DNA from 3 places in the Arthrobacter sp. TJ-58 genome. Region 1 is predicted to be linked to each of the others. Evidence: riboswitches for the same ligand, from Rfam matches in the RefSeq annotation. Region 1 holds a riboswitch; each other region holds the start of a gene.

Region 1 (7,520 bases):
GCTGGTGCACATGGATGAGCTGGCCTTCGGAAACGCGGAACGACGGGCGGTCCACGCGGGCGCCGTCAACCATGATGTGACGGTGCACAACAAGCTGGCGGGCCTGGGCGATCGTGCGGGCAAAGCCGGCGCGCAGCACGAGGGCGTCAAGACGCATCTCGAGCAGCTCGATCAGGTTTTCACCGGTCAGACCGGCGGTGCGGCGGGCTTCCTCGAAGACACGGGTCATCTGTGCTTCGCGGATACCGTACTGGGCGCGCAGACGCTGCTTTTCACGCAGGCGTACCGCGTAGTCGCTGTCCTGCTTGCGACGTGCGCGGCCGTGCTCACCCGGCGGGTAAGGACGACGCTCGAAGTACTTGGCTGCCTTGGGGGTCAAAGCAATGCCGAGGGCGCGCGAAGCGCGGGCCTGACGGCGTGCACGTGTGTTGTTAGCCACGTTCACCTTTCACTGTTTTGGCGGTTTGGCCACCGCAGTCCTGGCTTTCACCGGGATACCGTGATGACTGATACGTAAGTACTGGCCTCCATTAGGGAGAGCTCGGGCCAACCGCTGCCTTCTGCTACAGAAACGGCGCCGGGCACACCTGACGCTCGTAAAAGCGAAAGGGGGGCTTGGCGTCGCACTTGCCAGTCAACCATCAATGCTAGCACGCACCGGCAGGCGCCCGGGTCCGCCGCGGGGGGCCTGCGCCGCCTGCGCTGCGCCACCTCACTAGCCACCTCACTTCGCGCAGCCTAACTTCGCGCCGGTTGACTCCCCGCCGGTCACTTCCCGCCGCTCACTTCCCGCGGACAATCCCCCGCAGCCGCTCCAGCCGCGCCGCGATGTCGCGTTCCACGCCGTTGGCGGTCGGTTCGTAATAATTGCGGCCCACCAGGTCATCCGGCGGGTACTGCTGCCGGGCGATGCCGTGGGGTGAGTCGTGGGAGTAGATGTACCCCTTCCCGTGCCCCAGCTGTTTCGCCCCGGGATAGTGCGCGTCCCGCAGGTGGGCGGGAATCCCCTGGCCCCGGCCGGCCCGCACGTCAGCAATAGCGGCATTGATGCCGTTGTACGCGGCGTTGGACTTGGGTGCGGTGGCAATGTGGACCACTGCCTCGGCCAGGATGATCCGCCCCTCCGGCATGCCGATCATCTGCACCGCCTGGGCCGCCGCGACGGCGGTCTGCAGCGCGGTGGGATCCGCCATGCCCACATCCTCGGCGGCGGAGATCATCAGGCGGCGGGAAATGAACCGCGGGTCCTCCCCCGCTTCGAGCATCTTGGCCAGGTAATGCAGGGCCGCGTCCACGTCGGAGCCGCGCAGGGATTTGATGAAGGCACTGGTGACGTCGTAGTGCTGGTCTCCGGCCCGGTCATAGCGCAGGGCCGCCACGTCCAGCGCCTTCTCGGCATCGCTGAGGGTGACCTCCGGGATATCCTCGCCCGCGGTGCGTTCGGAGTACGCGACGCCGGCCGCGGCTTCCAGTGCGGTCAGGCCGCGCCGGGCGTCCCCGGCGGCCAGGCGCACCAGGTGTTCCAGGGCTTCGTCGCTGAGGCGGACACGGCCGGCGAGGCCCCGCTCATCTTCCACGGCGCGCTTGAGCAGGGCGGCAATGTCCTCTTCGGTGAGCGGCTTCAGGGTCAGCAGCAGGGAACGCGAGAGCAGCGGGGAGACCACTGAGAAGGACGGATTCTCCGTGGTGGCGGCCACCAGGACCACCCAGCGGTTCTCCACGCCCGGCAGCAGTGCATCCTGCTGTGCCTTGTTGAAGCGGTGGATCTCGTCCAGGAACAGCACGGTGGTGATGCGGTGCAGGTCGCGGTTGGTGAGCGCCTCCTCCATTACCCGGCGGACGTCCTTGACGCCGGCGGTGATCGCGGACAGCTCCACGAATTTCCGTCCGGATCCGCGTGCCACTACATGTGCCAGGGTGGTTTTGCCGGTCCCCGGAGGCCCCCACAGCATGACCGACGAAGGCCCGGCCGGACCCCGGTCATCGGCGGACTCCGCCAGGGTGCGCAGCGGTGATCCCGGCCCGAGCAGGTGCTGCTGGCCCACTACTTCATCGAGGGTGCGCGGACGCATCCGCACCGCCAGCGGGCTGCGCGGACGTTTGGGGGCGCCGTCGTCCGCGCCTGCATCGAAATCCGCGCCGTCGTCGTACCGGTTGTCCGTGCCGGTGGCACTGTCACTGTCGTCGCTGCTGAACAAATCACTCACGTCCCAAGGCTACTCGTGCCGTAGCGTGGGAGTTGGTCCGGCAGGCGCCGGACGCTGCGACACGCTCGGTGGGCAGCATCACCAGGAGAATCGCGATATGCCCGCCACACGCCACACCTTCGTTTCCGCGCAGCGCCTGCCGGGCTGGCTGGACCGCCTGGCCGCCGGGAACGGTGCGCTGGACATCACACCCGAACACGGCGGACTGCACGTCCGCGCGGCCAACGGCACCGAAGCGGATCTGCGGGCGCCCTGGCCCGACGACGGACGCCCGGGACGCGGGACCAACGACGTCGAACGCCTGGTCTCCCTGGCCGGCCAGTCCCGCACCCTCGGGATCGTGCTGCTGCGCCGCGGCGGGTACGCCGCCGGTGTGGCCCGTGAGGGGCTGCTGCTCGCGTCCAAGGCCGGCAACCGGTACGTGCAGTCCCGGACCGCGGCCGGCGGCGGGTCGCAGCAGCGTTTTGCCCGGCGCCGGGCCAACCAGGCGGACGCGCTGGTGGAGACCGCCGCCGAGCAGGCCGCGCGGCTTTTCGCCGACCATCCGCCGGAATACCTCGTATTCGGCGGAGACCGGACGCTGACTGAACTGCTGGCCCGGCAGAAGGTTTTTGCTCGGTGGAGCAGCCTGCCGCGGCTGCAGCCCCTCGATGTCCAGGACCCCAAGCTGGCCGTGCTGGCTCAGGCGGCGAAGGATGCCTGCTCGGTTTCCATCCGGATTACGGTGCCCTGAGGCTTCCGTCCTGCAGTCTCACCCGGGGAACAACCGGCGGACGCTGGCCTGTGCGGGCTCTTCAACCGCGTGCCGGTAGCCTGTTCCCGCCCACAGGCTCACTCCCTCGGGGTCCCCGGAAGCCGCTGCTGCTGCACGGAGCGGCCCGGTGATCTGGTTCAGAAACGGATAGGCGTCCGGGGCATCCGGGTGCGCGCGCATGAAGCCGTTGGTCAGCCCGCGGGCCGGACGGCCGGAGAAGGCACGGGTAACCGAGGTGCGCGGGTCCCTGTGTCCCAGCACGGCATCGCGGAGGGCAGTCCGGTGCACCACTGAGGTGCCCGCCTCATTGGCGAGCAGCAGCAGTGTTCCCACCTGAACCGCCGAGGCCCCGGCGTCGAGGGCCGCAGCGGCACCGTGCCGGGTGGAAATTCCGCCGGCAGCCACCAGCGGCAGCGGGCAGGCATCCCTCACTGCGCTGAGGAGCTCCGGCAGCGCAGTTTGTCCGGGGACTGCGGCGCTGTCCAGGGTTCCGCGGTGCCCGCCGGCCTCCGGACCCTGCACACACAGCAGATGCGCACCCGCTGCGGCGGCGGCACGGGCCTCATGTTCGTCGGTGACCGTCACCACCGTGCAGATGTCCCGTCCGGCAAGCTCCGCGAACACGTCGGGCCCCGGCAGCCCGAAGGTGAAGGACACTACGGGAACCTGTTCCCGCAGGACCAGCTCCAGTTTGGCGTGCCAGCCGTCGTCGTCCTGCGGATCGGGAAACCCGGGTTCGGGAATTACCGTTCCGACCGGTGCTTCCCGGGCTGCGGCCAGGCTTTCGCGGTAGGCCAGCGAGGCCGCGAGCTTTCCGGCCTGCTTCTCCTCCGACGTATCGGCATACGTGTTGGCATGATCAGGCACAAAGATATTCACGCCAAAAGGCCGCCGGGTCAGTTGGCGGGTCCGGGTGATTTGACCGCGGACAGCGGCAGGGCTTTTATAGCCGGCCGCCAGGAAGCCGAGTCCGCCCGCATTGCTGACGGCCGCGGCCAGCTCGGGTGTGGAGGGACCTCCGGCCATCGGCGCGCCGAGGATCGGAAGAGACAGCGAGTCCAGCTTGAACATGGTTCCCGCTTACAGCGTGAGCGTGCCGTCAATGCAGGTGACGGTGGAGCCGCCCACCCAGATTTTGCCGTCGCGCGTGAAGACCCGCACCCGGCCGGACCGCTGGACGGCAGTTCCCTGCGTGACGACGTAGCGTTCCGGCGCAAGTGAGGCTCCGATCAGCCACTGGGCCAGGCCGGCATTGAGGCTTCCGGTCACCGGATCCTCGGCAACGCCAAGTCCCGGCACGAAGGCGCGCACTTCAAAGTCCGTTTCAGCGTCCGCCGGCTGCGCGCCGATCACGCCCACGCGCAGGTTGCCCATGATGGTGGGGTCCGGTAACAGGTCCAGGACAGTCGCGGCATCGGGCAGCAGGAGTCCGAGCCAGCCCGGTCCGTTGTCAATCCAGTTGGAAGCCAGCACCTGCCCCGGCTCCAGGTTCAGGGCCCGCCGCGCCTGGTCCAGGATTTCTTCCTCCAGCGGGCCCGAGCGCTGCAGCGGCGGGGCGGCAAACGCGGCGATGCCGGCATTGGCGTGCAGCGTCACCAGGCCTATGCCGCATTCCTGGACGACGACGTCGGGATAGCGGCGCTTGGCCCCGGTCTCCAGCCAGGCGTGGCATGTTCCCAGGGTGGGGTGTCCGGCGAACGGGAGTTCCCCGCCCGGGGTGAAGATCCGCACCCGGTAGTCGGCGCCGTCCACCGTGGGCGGCAGCACGAACGTTGTTTCGGACAGGTTGGTCCAGCGTGCGAAGGACGCCATTTCCGCGTCGGTGAGTCCCTCCGCTTCCAGCACCACCGCCAGGGGGTTGCCCAAATAAGGTTCGCTGCCGAAAACGTCCACCTGTTTAAACCACCGCTGTCTCATGGTGAAAACTGTATCCCTTTGGCTGCGGGAGTTTTATGAAGCGGAGTTTTACGAACTGTGGCGGGGGTTTGCGCGGCTGTGCTGCCGGACCTACCGTGGAACCAGAATCATGAGTTCCAGCCACAGGCCCTGGCCGGCTGGGCGGCAACCCTCTCGCCGTAGCGGGGTGCTCCAGGTGACGATTCGGCCGCCGGTTGTTCCAACCGGTCCGGCAAGTACTGCGTTTCGCTGCCGTGTTGGTCGCGGCGGCCGGACGCTTGAGGCAGAGGACATTTTCCGCATGACTCTCACAACCGACCTTCAGCCCGCAGCCCTGCGCCGGGCCTTCTCCCGGTTCCCCTCCGGCATTGCCGCTCTGTGCGCCGTGGTGGACGGCGAACCGCAGGGCATTGTTGCTTCATCCTTTACCGTGGGCGTTTCCATGGATCCGCCGCTGGTGCTGTTCGCCGTGCAGAACACCTCCCGGACCTGGCCGCTTCTGCGGGGCGCTGCCAGGATCGGAGTCTCTGTCTTGGGTTCCGGGCACGAGGGCATCTGCCGGCAAATTGCATCCAAATCCGGCGACCGTTTTGCCGGCCTTAACCTGCACACTGACGACTCCGGCTCCCTGTTCCTGGACCGGGCTGCCCTGTGGCTGGAGTGCTCCGTGGAGAACGAAATTCCCGCCGGGGACCATGCGGTGGTGCTGCTGCGGGTGCACGGCCATGCCGCCCATGACAATGCCCATGAGCCGCTGGTCTTCCACGGCTCGGCCTTCCGGCATCTGGGCGTGCCTTCCTTCGCCTGAGTTCACTGGGCAACACCGGCAGGAAATCCCGACCGGTTTGGGAAATTCCGGCCACTTTGGGAAATCCCGGCCACTGCGGACCGTCCGGGTTTTCCCAAACCGCACGAAATCGGGCAAACCCGGCGGTAAATCCCAGACAGCTTCCACGATGCTCGTGCTGCTGCGCGTCCACGGCCATGCCTCACACGACGATGCCCACGAGCCCCTGATATTCCACGGTTCAGCGTTTCCCCGTCCGGGTGTTCCCGAATTCGCCTGACCGGCAGAAATGTGTCGGCACCGGAAATAGTGGGCCGGGAATTGTTCCACGGGTTTATGACAGCGGCCGCCCGTTACCAATCCTTTACATACGGATCCGGGTCCACTATCGTTCTTCGGATTACTTCGGAAGGAAGTAGCGGAGATGACCAGAAACAGAAATGCCAATGGAACATCACGGACTAAGGCAAGGCCGGGCAGAGTGTCGGATTTGCCGTTTATGCATAAGGCCCTGCTTCCCGCAGCGGTGCTGGGCTTGGTGCTGACAGGGTGCAGCGCCCAGGAGGAGCCCGAGGCCGTTTCCTCGACACCTGCCACATCGTCGGCCACTGCTGAGGAGACCGCCACGGCGTCCCCCTCAGCCCGTTCTTCCAGCCGGAGCAGCATCGGCGTGGAACTGCCCCCCGGAAGCACGGAGCCTCCTGTCCCCATTGACCCGGCCATGACGGCACTGTTCCGGGCGGACAATCCCATCAGTCTCGAGAGTTACTTCCAGCAAAGCCCCCAGGGGCGCCCTCTCAACGCCAGCCTCGTGCTCGAGGAACCCGGCACCGGGAGGAGCACCTTCGATCTGCCCGCGATGGAACCGGGGACCAGCTTCAGCGTGTACCTCACCTGCAACCAGCCCGGGGATTACAGCATCGAGGTTCTGGACGCTGAATCAAGCCCAGTTACCGCTGCCAGCAGCAACAACTGCAATTGGCCGGTTCTCACGTCTTTCGAACACATCGTCACACCGGACCAAACCCCGGCATCCATTACAGTGGACGGGCCGGACGGAGATTACTGGCTTGTTGTCTATAATCTGCCGGTCCCCACTATGGCGCCCGAAACTTCCATGGGGCCCGCAACTGCGGCACCCGCACCGGGCTAAAAAAGGCTGTCGGAATAAATCACCGAGAATTACCGGTGCGTCGAAATATGAAGTCGAAATATGAAAGTGCCCGGCCGCATCAGCGGCCGGGCACTTTCATCATTCTGGAATCCTGCGAAAGACCTAGTCCTTCTTGGCGTCGTCCTGCTTGGCCTCAGCCTTCTTCTCCGGCTTGAAGTCCACGCCGGCTTCCTTGCGCTGCTGAGCAGTGATCGGAGCCGGTGCCTGGGTCAGCGGGTCATAGCCGCCGCCGGACTTCGGGAAGGCAATGACGTCGCGGATGGACTCGCTGCCGGACAGCAGGGCAACCACGCGGTCCCAGCCGAAGGCGATGCCTCCGTGGGGCGGTGCGCCGTACTTGAAGCCCTCAAGCAGGAAGCCAAACTTCTCCTGTGCGTCCTCCTGCGAAAGGCCCATGACCTTGAAGACGCGTTCCTGCACGTCGCGCTGGTGGATACGGATGGAGCCTCCGCCGATTTCGTTGCCGTTGCAGACAATGTCGTAGGCGTAGGCCAGCGCCGACGCGGGATCCGTGTCGAAGGTGTCCATGAACTCAGGCTTCGGGGAGGTGAAGGCGTGGTGCACGGCCGTCCAGGCTCCTCCGCCCACTGCCACGTCACCGGCGGCGACGGCGGCGGAAGCCGGCTCGAACATGGGGGCGTCAACAACCCAGACAAAGGCCCAGTCGTTGGGGTTGATCAGGCCGGTGCGGTGGCCGATTTC
Region 2 (7,520 bases), on a different contig from region 1:
AATCAGCTGCTCCGGACTGGCGAATCCCTGCTGCAGCAGTGACTCGATGAACTCCTGGTCAGTGGGCTCCAGCACCCAGCCCAGGGTTTCCGCCCACCAGTCGGCCTGGTCATGGGGGTTTTCGCAGTCAATGCATATCTGGATAGTCGATGTCATGCCGCGAGCCTAGCCAGCCGTTACCCCGCTCACCGGCGGTTTGTGGACAACTTCTGTCCGCAGAAGCTGGCCGTCATGCTGGCTTGCCCACATTGACCGCTTTCCTCCGCCGTGCAATTCTTTACAGAACGAATGGTCAGTAATTGGTGTCCGCCGGCGTCGGCCGGCAACACGCAGACGGTGGGAGCAGTCATGGCGGAAGCATTTCTGGTGGGCGGAGTACGGACCCCGGTGGGCAGATACGGCGGCGCGCTGTCCAGTGTCCGGCCCGATGACCTGGCGGCTCTGACGCTGCAGGAACTGGTGGCGCGCGAGGGACTGGATCCCGCCGTCGTTGACGAGGTGATCCTGGGCAACGCCAACGGTGCCGGCGAGGAAAACCGCAACGTGGCGCGGATGGCTGCCCTGCTGGCAGGGTTCCCCAGCGACGTTCCCGGCATCACGGTGAACCGGCTGTGCGCTTCGGGGCTGTCGGCCATCATCATGGCCTCACACATGATCAAGGCGGGAGCAGCGGACATTGTCATTGCCGGCGGTACTGAATCCATGAGCCGCGCGCCCTGGGTGACCGAAAAGCCCACCAAGGCCTTCGCCAAGCCCGGTGAAACCTTTGACACTTCCATCGGCTGGCGCTTCGTGAACGAGCGCTTCACCGCCGGGGAGCTGTCCCGGGGCGGAAAGATGACGTACTCCATGCCGGAAACCGCAGAGGAACTGGCCGCCGTGGACGGTATTTCCCGTGCCGACGCCGACGCCTTTGCCGTCCGCTCGCATGAGAATGCGCTGGCCGCCATTGCCGCCGGACACTTCAAGGACGAAATAGTTCCGGTCACCGTCCGCGGCCGCAAGGGCGACACCGTCGTGGATACCGACGAGGGCCCGCGCGAGGGCACCACGGCCGAGGTGCTGGCGAAGCTGCGGCCGGTGGTGCGGCCCGGCGGCATTGTCACTGCCGGCAACTCCAGCACGCTCAATGACGGGGCGTCGGCCATTATCGTCGCGTCCGAGCGGGCCATCCGCGAATACGGACTCACCGCCCGGGCCCGGATTATCGAAGGCGCGTCCGCGGGAGTGCCGCCGGAAATCATGGGTATCGGACCGGTTCCGGCCACCCAAAAGGTCCTCGCCCGCAGCGGCGTGAAACTTGCCGACGTCGGCGCCTTCGAACTGAACGAAGCCTTTGCCACTCAGTCGCTGGCCTGCATCCGCCGGCTCGGCGTGAAGGAGGACATTGTGAACAACGACGGCGGCGCCATTGCACTGGGGCACCCGCTGGGTTCCTCCGGATCCCGGATTGCCATCACACTGCTGAACCGGATGGAGCGCGAGGGCGCAACACGCGGGATTGCCACCATGTGCGTCGGTGTTGGCCAGGGCACCGCCATGCTGATTGAGGCCGTCTAAGTGGGAGCTGATTACTCTTCCTTCACCACATTGCAGGTCACGGAAGGGGAAGGGCGCGTCACCGCGGTCCTGAACCGCCCGGAGGTCCGCAACGCCATTGACGCCGCCATGGTCGATGAGCTGCACCTGCTCTGTGCCGATCTCGAAGAGAACCCCCGAATCCTCATCCTCAGCGGCAGCGGCGGGGTGTTCGCCTCCGGTGCGGACATTGCCCAGCTGCGCGAACGCCGCCGCGACGACGCCCTGCGCGGCATCAACTCCACCGTGTTTGCCCGGATCGCCAAGCTGCCGATGCCGGTCATCGCCGCGGTGGACGGATACGCCCTGGGCGGCGGGGCGGAGCTGGCCTTCGCCGCGGACTTCCGGATTGGCACACCCCGCGTCAAGATCGGCAACCCGGAAACCTCGCTGGGGATCCTGGCAGCCGCCGGCGCGGGCTGGCGGCTGAAGGAACTTGTGGGCGAACCGCTGGCCAAGGAGATCCTGTTGGCCGGACGGGTGCTGAACGCCGAGGAAGCGCTGGCCGCGCATCTGGTCACCGAGCTCGCCGAACCGGAAGACCTGCTGGCCGCAGCACAGGCGCTGGCGGACCGGATTGCCCGCCAGGATCCGCTGGCCGTCCGGCTCACCAAAACCGTGTTCGCGGCCCCGGCGGATGCCCACCCCGCCATCGACAATTTGGCGCAGGGGATTCTGTTTGAATCGCAGGCCAAGTTTGACCGCATGTCAGCGTTCCTTGAGAGGAAGAAAAAGTAATGGCAGTTCCCTCCACAGTAGGAGTGCTCGGCGGCGGCCGGATGGGGGCGGGCATTGCGCACGCCTTCTGCACCGCGGGAGCCGCCGTCGTCGTCGTGGAGCGCGACGACGACGCCGCCTCCGCCGCCTACGACCGGGTAGCGTCCGCGCTGGCGAAAAGTGTTGAACGCGCCACCGTTTCCGAAAGCCTGGCCGACCTGACCGCGCGGCTGTCCGTGTCCACCGACTACGCCGCTTTTGCTGCGGCCGGGCTGGTGGTGGAAGCGGTGCCGGAGGACTTTGGCCTCAAGGCCGCTGCCCTGGCCGCGGTCGAGGAACAGCTGGCACCGGAGGCCTGGCTGGCATCCAACACGTCCTCGCTGTCCGTCACCGAGCTGGCACAAAAGCTGCAGCGTCCGGAACGGTTCTGCGGCCTGCATTTCTTCAACCCGGTGCCGGCCTCCGCCCTGATCGAAGTGGTGCTGGGCAAGCAGACCTCTGAAGAGCTGGCCGAAGCCGCCGCTTCCTGGGCCCGGGATCTGGGAAAGACACCCGTCACCGTCAATGATGCCCCGGGCTTTGCCAGCTCGCGGCTGGGCGTGGCGATTGCCCTGGAAGCCATGCGCATGGTCGAAGAGGGCGTGGCCTCCGCCGAAGACATCGACGCTGCCATGGTGCTGGGTTACAAGCACCCCACCGGCCCGCTGCGCACCACCGACATCGTGGGCCTGGATGTGCGCCTGGGCATCGCCGAGTATCTGGCGTCCACGCTCGGCCCGCGCTTCGAACCGCCGCAGATCCTCCGTGACAAGGTGGCCCGCGGGGAGCTCGGCCGCAAATCCGGCAAGGGCTTCTTTGACTGGTCCTAGCCGGCTGTCATGAGCAGCCGCGACGTCCACTGGGAGGGCGCCGCCAACGCACGGGACCTGGGCGGGATCCCGGTCGCCGGCGGCGGCGCCGTCCTCCCGGGCCGGATCTTCCGCATGGGGCGGTCCGAATGGCTCACCACGCGGGGCTGGGAACAGGCCCGCGCCGCCGGAGTCCGCACCGTCGTCGACCTCCGCAACGAAGAGGAGCAGGGACGCAGGGACACCGATCCGTTGCCGGACGCGGAGGCTGCCGCAGGAATCACGTTCCTCACCGGGCCCACGCAGGAAGCGAAGGATCCGGAGTTCACCGCGCTCACCGGCCCCTACATGGACTCCCCGCGCTTCTACCGGGAGAACCTGCGCCGCTGGCCGGAGAAGATCGCCGCTGTTCTGCGTGCCATAGCGGAGGCCGGTGACGGTGGGGTGGTGATCCACTGCTCTGCCGGCCGGGACCGCACCGGACTCGTCGCCATGCTGCTGCTGCAGCTGGCCGGGGCCTCGCCTGAAGCCATCGCCGACGACTACGAACAGGCGGTCCGCGGCATCAACGCCTTCCACACCACGCAGGTGCATCCGCGGGAAAAACCGCTGACGGCGGAGCAGGAAGACGCGCGGGTGGCCGACGGCCGGAAGGAACTGCTCCGCGCCCTGGACGGTTTTGACGCGGAGCAGTACCTCCGCTCAGCTGGGCTTAGCCCCGCTGAGCTTGGGCGTCTTCGGAGTCGTTTGCGTTGAGCTGTTTACAGGGATGGACCCTTTCCGGCGTCGCCAAGTAGAAAAAAGAGCGCCGTGCGGGGCTGTCAAAGCCTCCGGGCACCAGCAGCGACGAATAGCGTGTGCACCACTGCACCTGGCCGTTGGAATGGGCCAGCGCCTGCGCCAGGGAGGGCAGGTCGTGGAACCACATCAGCTGCTGCTCGCCGTCCACGACCAACTGAATCAGGTCCAGATCGAGATCGACGTAGGCCTGGGCATCCACCCAGTCATCGTAAACAGCCAGGCGCTTGCCGTGAATGAGGTGGACGTTGTGGCCGGGGGTGTAGCTGATGCAGCGGGCGCCACTGGAGATACTCACAGTGTGTTCCTTTACGGTTTGTCCTTGCCCGCACCGGTTGGCCGCGGGCCGCTTCGTCATCCGAACCACCCGCCGAACAGTGGGGTTGGTGTGAGGCCAGTCGGAGCTTTTACAGACCCGGATTCCTCCGGGCGTGTTGGCCACCTCTCGTGAAGCTGAGACAACCATAGCGCATGCCGGTGACAGTCGGGAACTGTCACCGGACCGGAGGCATCAGCGCCAGCCCGCCGCGGGTGCCACGTGCTTCACCAGGCTCTCCAGCAGCTGCGCGTTGTATTCCACGCCCAGCTGGTTCGGCACCGTAATAAGCACGGTGTCGGCGGCCTGGACCGCGGCATCGGCAGCAAGCTGCGCGGCGATTACATCCGGTTCACCGATGTAGCTCTTGCCGAACCGGGCCAGCCCGCCGTCCAGCCGGCCCACCTGGTCACGGGAATCCGTCTGGGCCCGCAGCCCGAAGTACCGGTGGTCGGTCTCGGTCACCAGCGGAATGACGCTCCGGCTGACCGAGACAAGCCCGGTGCCCTCGTGGCCGGCGTCGGCCCGCGCTTTGCGGAACACCTGAATCTGCTCCGCCTGGAGCTGGTCAAAGGGCACCCCGGTGTCCTCCGTTAGCAGAGTGGAGCTCATCAGGTTCATGCCCTGCTCGCCGGTCCACTTGGCGGTGGCCCGCGTTCCGGATCCCCACCAGATTCGTTCGCTGAGCCCCGGGGACTGCGGTTCAACCGCCAGCGTTCCGGAGCTGCCGGTCATGACCGGATCTGCCGCAGCGAGGCCTGCGCCGGCAATCGCAGCCCGGAACACCAGGGTGTGCTTGCGGGCCTCGTCCGCGTCGGTGCTTCCCGCATCCGGAACATAGCCAAAGGCCTCGTAACCGCGCAGGGCCGGCTCGGGGGAACCGCGGCTCAGGCCCAGCTGCAGCCTGCCGCCGCTGATCAAATCCGTGGCCGCGGCTTCTTCCGCGAGATACAGCGGATTTTCATAACGCATGTCGATGACCGCGGTACCCAGTTCAATCCGGCTTGTCCGTGCGGCCATGGCGGAAAGCAGCGGGAACGGTGCAGCGAACTGCGGGGCGAAATGATGAACGCGCAGGAACGCGCCGTCTATCCCCAGCTCCTCCGCCGCAACCGCCAGCTCGACGGTCTGCAGCAGGGCATCCCGGGCGGTACGGACAAAAGAACCCTGCACATCGCGGTAGTGTCCAAAGGACAGGAAACCGATTTTCTTCATGTTCAGGAACAGCACCGGTTTCCGAGGAGATATTCCCGGCTTCCGCCCGGCGGCGGCCGTCAACGGAAAGGCAGACAGCATGCACCTGACCATCGTCCCCGGCATCGGCGGTTCCAACGATGAGCACTGGCAAAGCCGGTGGCAGGCTGACGCTCCGGATATGTCCCGGATTTCGCCGTCGTCGTGGGACGACCCGAACTTGGAGAACTGGATGGACGCGCTGGATGCTGCCGCCGGGTCCCGGAACGGCGACACCATCCTGGTGGCCCACAGCCTGGGCTGCCTGGCTTCCGCGGAGTGGCTGCTGCGCAATCCGGACGGCGCCCGGGGCGTGCTGCTGGTTGCGCCGCCGGACCCGGCCGAGCCCGCCTTCCCGGACACCGCCGGCTCATTCCGCGATCCGAGGCTGGAACCGCTGCCGGTGCCCGGGCTGCTGATCGCCAGCGAGAACGATCCCTACTGCACGCTCCCCGGCGCCCGGCTGCTGGCCCAGGCCTGGAACATTCCGGTGATCGACGCCGGCCCGCTTACCCACATCAACGATGAAAGCGGCATCGGGAACTGGCAGCAGGGCCGGGACCTGCTGACCGCCTTCGCCGCGGGGCTGGGCGTTTCCATTCCCCTTACCTGTTAGTCGGGTAAGAATGGGCCCATGAAACTTCCGGTAATGCCGCCCGTGGCCCCGATGCTGGCCAAAGCCGTCTCTGCGCTGCCCGAGGGGGAATACTCCTACGAGCCAAAGTGGGACGGTTTCCGCTCCATCATTTTCCGCGACGGCGATGAACTGGAGATCGGCAGCCGCAATGAAAAACCGATGACCCGGTACTTTCCGGAACTGGTGGAGGCGCTCAAGGCAAACCTGCCGCAGCGCTGCGTGGTGGACGGCGAAATCATCCTGATCAGCGCCTCCGGAAAGCGGCTGGACTTTGAAGCCCTGCAGCAGCGCATCCACCCCGCCGCCAGCCGGGTCAAGCTCCTGGCCGAGCAGACACCGGCGGCCTTCGCAGCGTTTGACCTGCTGGCCCTGGATGACACCAGCTATCTGGACCGGCCGTATGCCGAGCGCCGCAGCGCGCTGGAGACTGCACTGGCCGGCGCCGCCGCCCCGGTCTACCTGACGTCCCGCACCACCGACCCCGGCACCGCGCAGCGCTGGTTCGGGGAATTCGAGGGTGCCGGACTGGACGGCATCGTGGCCAAGCCGCTGGCTGATCCCTACCAGCCCGGCAAGCGCACCATGGCCAAGTACAAGCATGAGCGCACCGCTGACTGCGTGCTGGCCGGCTACCGGGTGCACAAATCAGGGCCGGACGCCGTCGGCTCCCTGCTGCTGGGCATTTACAACGACGACGGCGTCCTCACCAATGTGGGAGTGGCCGGCGCGTTCACCATGGCCCGGCGCCGTGAACTGTTCTCGGAACTGCAGCCGCTGATATCCGATTCGGCGGACCACCCCTGGACGGCGGACAAGCAGGACACCGGAACCCGCACGCCCCGCAACTCAGAGGGCAGCCGCTGGAGCGGGAACAAGGACCTGTCTTTTGTTCCGCTGCGGCCTGAGCGGGTGGTGGAAGTTAAGTACGACCACATGGAGGGCGAACGGTTCCGCCACACCGCCCAGTTTCTGCGCTGGCGCCCGGACCGGAGCCCGGAATCCTGCACCTATGAGCAGCTGGAGGAACCGGCCAAATTCGATCTCGCTGAAGTGCTGACCGCGCCGGCCGGGACGTAGCTGGCCGCGCCGCCCCAGCGGGGCGGCCAGCCGTTTCGGCTAGCCGCGTCCGCGGCAGTGGCCCCGGCCCGGATTGCCCAGCCGCTCCACGTCAACGGCTGAGGTAATGGCCGCGAAGTAGCCCTCGCTGTAGCCGGCGGCCGTAGGATGCAGGGCAAAGGGATCAGTGATGTCCAGAATCCAGGGGTCCGCCGATCCGATGCCGTGGCCGGCGAAGGCCGCGGTCACGTCGACAAAAGTGCCGTCGCCCACCTGCCCGGCCACGACGGCGTTGAGCGCATCGGTGCCGGCATTGAACAGGTTCTGTGCCTCGACG
Region 3 (7,520 bases), on a different contig from region 1:
CTGCCCTCCGCCGCACGGAACCTGGGCGCGGAAGACCAGCTGGAGCACGACGAGCGCTACAACCACGCGGACGAATACCTCGAGGTGATCTACAAACTGCTGGAAGGCTCCTGGGAGGACGACGCCGTCGTCCGTGACAGGGAACGGGGCATCTTCACTGACCCGGCGAAAGTCCACGACATCAACCACGAGGGCAAATACTTCAAGGTGCCCGGCATCCACATCAGCGAACCGTCCCCGCAGCGCACCCCGGTGATCTACCAGGCCGGTGCCTCGCCCCGCGGGATCGCCTTTGCCGCCGGGAACGCCGAGGCTGTTTTTGTGGGCGCCCCGACGGTGGACAAGCTGAAGGCAACCGTCAGCCGTATCCGGGACGCCGCTGAAGCAGCCGGCCGGGACCGGCACTCCATCCGCATCTATACGCTCCTCACCGTCATCACTGCGGCCACTTCCGCGGAGGCCGCAGCGAAGCATGAGGAATACCAGCGGTATGCCAGCGATGAGGGCGCCCTGGCCCTGATGTCCGGCTGGATGGGGGTGGACCTGTCCACGTACAACCTGGACGAACCGCTGGGCAATGTGAAGTCCAATGCCATCCAGTCCGCGGCGGCGAACTTCCAGAAAGCCAAGGACGACGGCGAACCCTGGACGGTGCGTGACATCGCCGAATCCGCGGGGATCGGCGGCCTTGGTCCGCGGATGGTTGGCTCCGGCGCTGAAATCGCGGAGGAGCTGATCCGCTGGCAGGAGGAGACCGACGTCGACGGCTTCAACTTGGCCTACGCCATCACGCCGGGGACCTTTGAGGACATCGTGGAATTTGTGGTGCCCGAACTGCAGAAGCGCGGCGCCTACCGGACCGGGTACACGCCGGGCACGCTGCGCAACAAGTTGTTCGGAGCCGGAGACAAGCTGCCTTCCGAACACCGCGGCGCCTCCTTCCGCCGGCAGCCGGCAGCCGCGGGCCGGTAAGTTGCGGGTTGGGCAGTTGCCGGACAGTCAGTTGTCGGCCAGGCAGCTGCCGGCCGGTCAGCCGGGGGCCGCTTCCGGGGGCGGGTTCCCGGCGGGGGCATTGACCGGGGACGGAGCGTCTCCTTACGTTTGAAGGGTCCGCAGTGCCCCTCCCGCGAGCAGGAGTCCGTCATGGAACCTTCCCCCAGTGCCTCCGGAATGGCCCTTTCCGCCGACGGCACCCAGATCGCCTGGTCCCGGCAGGGTGACGGACCGCCGCTGGTGATCGTGGATCCGCTGACCTCGGACCGGAACAGCTCCGGCACCCGTGCGCTGGCGAATCTGCTGTCCGAGAACCACACGGTGTACACGTACGACCGCCGCGGGCTGGGTGAGAGCGGGCTCGGCGAGGAGTACACCGCCGAGTCCGACGTCGATGACCTGCTGGCCGTGGTGCAGGTGGCCGGCGGCACCGCAGACCTCTACGGCTTTGCGTCGGGGGCGTTCCTGGCTCTGCGGGCCGCCGAGGAATCCGCCGTCATCACCCGCGTTGTGGCACTGGAACCGGCCCTGGCCCTGGATGAAGGCGAGGATGAGCTGCTGGTGATGCAGACGGAACTGGAAGGACTCGGCGGCGTCCAGGTCCCCGTGCTGGTCCTTGCCGGAAGCACCAGCGGGGATGAGACCCGCGACCTCGCCCGCCGGGCAGCCGATGCCCTGGACGAGGGAGAGTTCCAGCTGGTGGAGGGCGATGTATCCCGGGTGCCGGACGCCGCCCTGGCCGACGCCATCGAATCCTTTCTCGGCTGATCACACCGGCCGGGCGTAAGCTGGAGCCCCATTCCAGCACTCCGCCGAAGGACAGCAGATGCCGCACGTCAACGACCCCGCAGTTATCGAATCCCTCCTGAAGAACAAGGGCCGCTGGGCCGTGGTGGGCCTGTCCAACAACCCGCTGCGCACCGCCGTCGGCGTGTCCCGCTATATCCAGGACCACCTGGGCATGGAGATCATCCCGGTGAGCCTCAAGGGCGACGACGTACACGGCAACAAGGGCTACCGGAGCCTGAAAGAGGTTCCCGGCCACATCGACGTCGTTGACTGCTTTGTGAATTCTTCCCGCGTGGGCGCCATTGTTGACCAGGCCATCGAGGTGGGGGCCAAAGCCGTGTGGCTGCAGCTGGGCGTCATCGACGAGGCCGCGGCGCAGCGGGCGGCCGACGCCGGACTGGACGTTGTCATGAACACCTGCCCGGTCATCGAGGCACCGCACTTCGGCCTGTAGCCCACTGCCGCCCCGGGCACTCTTTCTTCCCCGGACCTCTCACCTGCCCTGCCGCGGACGCCCTCATCCGCTGTGGAACTCCAAGATGACGCCGGGCAGGTCATGATTCGCAATGCTTCGCCGCATCATGACATCTGATTGCGCATCTGCACTGCCCCGGCGACCATGGAACCTGTAACCATCCAGAGCGGCTGAGAGACCTGGCTCCGTGACGCCGCAGCAACCCTTCCGCGATCCTGCGGAGCAAGGGTGCTACCGCCAGGACCGATGGAGAAGCACCCGCTTTCGCCCGGTCCCCTGCAGTGCGCTCCGGCGCACCGCCGGCGGTCCGGCCTGCGGCGGCACCTCTTCTCGGGCTTGGACCCAGGAGGAACACATGATCCGGATTGAGAATGTCTCAACCGTCTTTGACACCGGCGGGCAGCAACTGACCGCCGTCGACAACGTCTCACTGAACATCGGCCGCGGAACCATCCAGGGCATCATCGGGTTTTCCGGTGCCGGCAAATCCACGCTGCTGCGCAACATCAACCTGCTGGAGCGGCCCACATCCGGGCGCGTGCTGGTGGACGGAGTGGACCTGGTGGGCCTCACGCCGCTGGAGCTGCGCAAACGCCGCCACGGCATCGGCATGATCTTCCAGCACTTCAACCTGCTCAGCAATCTCACCGCGGCCCAGAACGTTGAACTGTCGCTGAAGTTCGCGGGAATCGGGAACTCGGCCGAGCGCCGCAAACGTGCGCTGGAAGCACTGGAAATTGTTGACCTGCCGGAGAAGGCCGGAACGTATCCGGCCAAGCTTTCCGGCGGGCAGAAGCAGCGCGTCGCCATTGCCCGCGCCCTCGCCACCAAACCCAAGGTGCTGCTCTGCGACGAACCGACTTCCGCCGTCGACCCCCGGACCACGGCCTCGGTGCTGCAGTACCTGGCGGACGTCAACGCGCGCTTTGGCATCACCATTGTGGTGGTCACCCATGAAATGAACGTCATCAAGGCCATCGCTGAGAACGTTGCCGTCATGGAAGAGGGCCGGGTGGTGGAACAGTTCGATCTGAGTGAGCTGAAGCGCCCCGCGTTCAGCCCTGCCACGTCGATTGGACGCTACCTGGTGTCGGACGAGATCCGGCTTGAGCGGCCCGCAGCCCACGGCAAGGGGGCCCTCCATGTTTGACCGCATCCTTGAAGTCTGGCCCGAACTGCTGGCCGCGCTGGGAGAGACCGGCACCATGCTGATCATTGCCATTCCGCTGGCCGTGCTGCTGGGAACCCCGCTGGGGGTGCTGCTGTACGCCGTCGGACCCCACGGACTGTCACCCCGGCCCAAGCTGCACCGGATCCTGGACACGCTGGTGAACCTGGTGCGCTCCTTTCCCTTCCTTATCCTGCTGATCGCCATCATTCCGCTGACCCGGCTGCTGGTGGGAACCACCATCGGCACGGCAGCCGTGATCGTGCCGCTGACCATCAACGCGGTGCCCTACTTTGCCCGCTTCGTGGAACAGAACATCACCTCACTGGGCGGCGGCGTGGTGGAAGCGGCGCGTTCAATGGGAGCCGGCCGGCTGCAGATCGTCCGCGACGTGCTGCTCGTCGAGGCCCGCCCGGGCCTGATCAGCTCGGTGACGATCATGACCGTCAGCTTCATCTCCTACTCCGCCATGGCCGGGCTGGTGGGCGGCGGCGGGATTGGCGACTTTGCCATCCGCTACGGCTACTACCGCTACGAAACCGGGCTGATGGTCACCGCCATTGTGCTCATGGTCCTGCTGGTGCAGGCCGTGCAGCTGAGCGGTTCCTGGATCTCCCGCCGCACCGACAAGCGCGTATGACCCGCCGCTGATCCCTTTCAGCGCTCGCACTCCAACTTTTGAAGAGGACACGTTGCACTCCATCACACCCAAAAACAGTTCAGCTCCGCCCGCACTCAGCCGCCGCACCCTGCTTGCCTACCTCGCGGCTGCCGGGGCTGCCGCGCCAGTCCTCGCCGGCTGCGGATTCCGTTCCGCCGATGCCGGCACCGACGAACGGACCATCCGTCTCATTTCCTCGCAGGTGAAGGTTTATGAGGAACCGGTGGGCATCGCCGGCCGGCTCCTCGCGGAAAAGGGCTGGAAGCTGCAGCCAACCTTCGTCAATGACATCAACCAGCCAAACATTGCGGTGGCCAACGGTGAGGCGGACGCGAACTGCTTCCAGCACATGGCTTACCTGGCGCAGTTCAACCGGGACAAGGGCCTGGATCTGGTGCCCCTGTTCTATATCCGCAATTCGCCGGCGGTGCTGTACTCCCGCCGGCACGCTGCACTGGCCGACCTGCCCGACGGTGCGACCATCAGCATCCCGGTGGATCCCGCCAACAACGGCCGCGCCCTGTTCATGCTCCGCGCCCACGGCCTGCTGGAACTGTCCGACGGCGTCACGGTGGTCAACGCCTCGCAGCAGGACATCACCGCAAACCCGCGGAACCTGTCCTTTGTGGAGGTGGACCAGTTATCACTGAGCCAGACCCTGGCGGACGTGGATGCCGGTTTCATGTTCCAGTCCACCGCGATCGACGCCGGCATCGATAAGGAGGCCACGGTTGTGGCCGAGGAACAGGAAGCGGACGAGGTTCCTTACCGCTCAGTCTTCGCCGGCACCCGGGAATTTGCCGCCGGCGAGGGCGCCCGGGAACTGCGCGCCGCGGTCCAGAGCCCCGAGGTCCGGGACTTCTTTGCCGGATACCAGGACGGGTTCTTCCAGCTTCCCTGGGACGAAGATCCGTTGCCCGCATTCGAACAGCTCAGCCGCGCCTGAGCGAGAGGACACCATGACCACCCCCAGTTCCCGCTATCCGCAGGGCCGTCCGCGGCTGCTGCTCAACGCGTTCCTCATGAACACCGCCAGCCATATCCGGGGCGGACAATGGCGCCATCCCGACGCCGAACAGCACCGCTTCAATGAGCTTTCCCTCTGGACCGGGCTGGCGCGGCAGCTGGAAGAGGCCAAGTTTGACGCCCTCTTTTTCGCCGACGTCGTGGGCTTGTACGGAGACCACGACGGCGGCTGGGACTCCCACGTGCGCCGGGGACTGCAGGTGCCGGCCAATGATCCGGTGCTGCTGCTGGCGGCCCTCGCCGGGGCAACGAGCGAAATTGGCCTGGCTGCGACGTCGTCGGTTATCCAGTCCCATCCCTTCCACTTCGCACGCCAGATGTCCACGCTGGACCACCTCAGCAACGGCCGTGCCGGCTGGAATATTGTGACCTCGGTGCTGGAGAACGCGCACCGGAACTTCGGTTCGGACGGGCTGACCGCCCACGACCGCCGCTACGACTGGGCGGATGAATACGTGGAAGCCGTATTCAAGCTCTGGGAGGGGTCCTGGGACGAGGGCGCCCTCCTTCAGGACAAGGCCTCGGGCGTTTATGCGGATCCGCAGAAGGTGCACAAAATTCATCACCGGGGTGAGCGGTATTCGATTGAGGGCCCGCACCTGAGTGCTCCGTCACCGCAGCGCACTCCCTTCCTGTTCCAGGCCGGCAGCTCCGGGCGCGGCCAGCAGTTCGCTGCAGCCAACGCGGAGGCAACGTTCATTTTCGCTCCGGGTCCGGAGCACGCGGGAAAGGTGGCGGCGGGGGTACGCCGGCATGCCGCCGCCGCCGGCAGGCTGCCCGGGGACATCAAGGTTTTCACCGGGTTGTCCTTCGTAGTGGGCGGAACCGAGGCGGAAGCCCGCCGGAAGAGAGCTGAGCTGGACGAATACCTGGATCTGGACGCCGTCATCGCCCACATCGGCGGCGGGCTTGGCGTGGACTTTGGCGGCCTGCCGCTGGATACCCCGGTAGGCAGCATTGAAACCGAGGGCGGACGGGGCGTACTGGAGGCCATCATCGCCTCCACCCCCGGGCGCAACCCCACCCTGGCGGACGTTGCCCGGTACCGCACCGAGGCGCAGCAGGTGGCGGGAACCCCGGAACAGATCGCCGACGAACTGGAACGCTGGCAGGACGCCGGCGTGGACGGCATCAACATCATCAACGCTGTGCTGCCCGGCTCCTACACCGATTTCATTGACGGAGTGCTGCCCGAACTGCGCAGCCGCGGACTGGCGCAAACCGACTACGCCCCGGGCACCTTCCGGGAAAAGGTCTTTGGCCGCAGTGCGGAATACCCCGGTCCTCTGCTGAATGACCGCCATCCGGCGGCCCGCTGCCGCGGAGCCTTCGGCGCTTCCGTCCGGGACGTTCAGCCCGCCGCCTCACCCGGGTTCCTCGGGGAACCCCAACGAATCCCGGCCGCCGCAGCCGCTGCGGCCCGAAAGGACTGACCTTGCATCGCAGACATTTCCTCCGCCTGGCGCTGGCCGGCAGCGGGGCCGCCGCACTGGCAGCTGCCACCGGCTGCGGCTTCAGCTCTTCTACCTCCTCTGCCGCCGATGACCGGCGGATCCGGATCATCGTCACGGAGTCCGCGCCGTACCAGGAGCCGACCAAAATTGCCCAGCGGCTCCTGAAAGAACAGGGCTGGACGCTGGATGCCACCTACGTCACCGACATCATCCAGCCCAACCTGGCCGTATCCAACGGTGAGTTTGACGCCAACTATTTCCAGCACGGCGCCTATCTCCAGCAGTTCAACGCGGACAAGAACCTGCAGCTGGAACCGCTGTTCTATGTCTACGGGTCACCGGGCGGCATTTGGTCCGAACGCTGGAAATCCCTGCAGGAACTGCCCCCCGGCGCCCGGATCGCCCTGCCGGTGGACCCGGCAAACAACGGCCGCGCGCTGGTGCTGCTGCGGGACGCGGGGCTGCTTGAACTGCAGGACGGCGTAGGCGTCATCAAAGTCTCGCAGGAATCGATCACTGCGAACCCGCGGAACCTGGAGTTCGTGGAGGTGGATCAGCAATCACTGTCGAAAACCCTGCCGGACGTTGACGCCGGGTTTCTGTTTGTCCGCCTGGCAGCAGAGATTGGCCTGACGGTTGAAGAGGCGCTGGCCTTTGAAGCGGAAGCGGACCAGCTGCCGTTCCGCTGTGTGGTTGCCGGCACCGCGGCTTTCGCGGCCACCGAAAAAGCCCGCGTACTGCAGGAGGCGTACCAGTCGGAGGAGGTCCGCAGATGGTTTGCGGACTATATGGGCGGGGTGCTGCCCACTCCCTGGGACACTGACCCGCTTGATGAGCTGCCGAAGTGGTGGCAGGCATGAGCGCCGGGATTCCTTCCGGGACGGAAGGCAGCACGGAGTCCGGCTATCAGCTGCTCGCGGCCCGGTTCCGGCCCGTGTTTGCACGGATAGCCGA

Evidence for each region. A riboswitch is a leader RNA that binds a small molecule or an ion and turns the genes downstream of it on or off. The one in region 1 is predicted to bind S-adenosylmethionine.
Region 2: linked by a shared signal. The riboswitch ahead of AC4D2W_RS07530 (hypothetical protein) and the one ahead of AC4D2W_RS04495 (flavin reductase family protein) in region 1 are both predicted to bind S-adenosylmethionine.
Region 3: linked by a shared signal. The riboswitch ahead of AC4D2W_RS14360 (methionine ABC transporter ATP-binding protein) and the one ahead of AC4D2W_RS04495 (flavin reductase family protein) in region 1 are both predicted to bind S-adenosylmethionine.

The regions. Positions count from the first base shown of each region.
Region 1 covers NZ_JBZCNM010000001.1:978,944-986,463, forward strand. Annotated here, with positions in the region: gene rpsD (30S ribosomal protein S4) at 1-439, opposite strand, end outside; gene AC4D2W_RS04475 (replication-associated recombination protein A) at 783-2,207, opposite strand; gene AC4D2W_RS04480 (acVLRF1 family peptidyl-tRNA hydrolase) at 2,305-2,940, shown strand; gene AC4D2W_RS04485 (nitronate monooxygenase) at 2,959-4,032, opposite strand; gene AC4D2W_RS04490 (PhzF family phenazine biosynthesis protein) at 4,042-4,878, opposite strand; SAM riboswitch class IV at 4,984-5,102, shown strand; gene AC4D2W_RS04495 (flavin reductase family protein) at 5,159-5,665, shown strand; gene AC4D2W_RS04500 (hypothetical protein) at 6,144-6,797, shown strand; gene aspS (aspartate--tRNA ligase) at 6,921-7,520, opposite strand, start outside.
Region 2 covers NZ_JBZCNM010000002.1:287,532-295,051, forward strand. Annotated here, with positions in the region: gene AC4D2W_RS07505 (VOC family protein) at 1-156, opposite strand, end outside; gene AC4D2W_RS07510 (thiolase family protein) at 349-1,560, shown strand; gene AC4D2W_RS07515 (enoyl-CoA hydratase/isomerase family protein) at 1,561-2,316, shown strand; gene AC4D2W_RS07520 (3-hydroxyacyl-CoA dehydrogenase family protein) at 2,316-3,164, shown strand; gene AC4D2W_RS07525 (tyrosine-protein phosphatase) at 3,174-3,899, shown strand; gene AC4D2W_RS07530 (hypothetical protein) at 3,856-4,239, opposite strand; SAM riboswitch class IV at 4,255-4,394, opposite strand; gene AC4D2W_RS07535 (LLM class flavin-dependent oxidoreductase) at 4,453-5,472, opposite strand; gene AC4D2W_RS07540 (RBBP9/YdeN family alpha/beta hydrolase) at 5,471-6,106, shown strand; gene AC4D2W_RS07545 (ATP-dependent DNA ligase) at 6,125-7,204, shown strand; gene AC4D2W_RS07550 (SGNH/GDSL hydrolase family protein) at 7,244-7,520, opposite strand, start outside.
Region 3 covers NZ_JBZCNM010000004.1:157,170-164,689, forward strand. Annotated here, with positions in the region: gene AC4D2W_RS14345 (LLM class flavin-dependent oxidoreductase) at 1-972, shown strand, start outside; gene AC4D2W_RS14350 (alpha/beta fold hydrolase) at 1,144-1,761, shown strand; gene AC4D2W_RS14355 (CoA-binding protein) at 1,820-2,236, shown strand; SAM riboswitch class I at 2,412-2,510, shown strand; gene AC4D2W_RS14360 (methionine ABC transporter ATP-binding protein) at 2,613-3,407, shown strand; gene AC4D2W_RS14365 (methionine ABC transporter permease) at 3,400-4,065, shown strand; gene AC4D2W_RS14370 (MetQ/NlpA family ABC transporter substrate-binding protein) at 4,118-5,032, shown strand; gene AC4D2W_RS14375 (LLM class flavin-dependent oxidoreductase) at 5,046-6,545, shown strand; gene AC4D2W_RS14380 (MetQ/NlpA family ABC transporter substrate-binding protein) at 6,548-7,426, shown strand; gene AC4D2W_RS14385 (acyl-CoA dehydrogenase family protein) at 7,423-7,520, shown strand, end outside.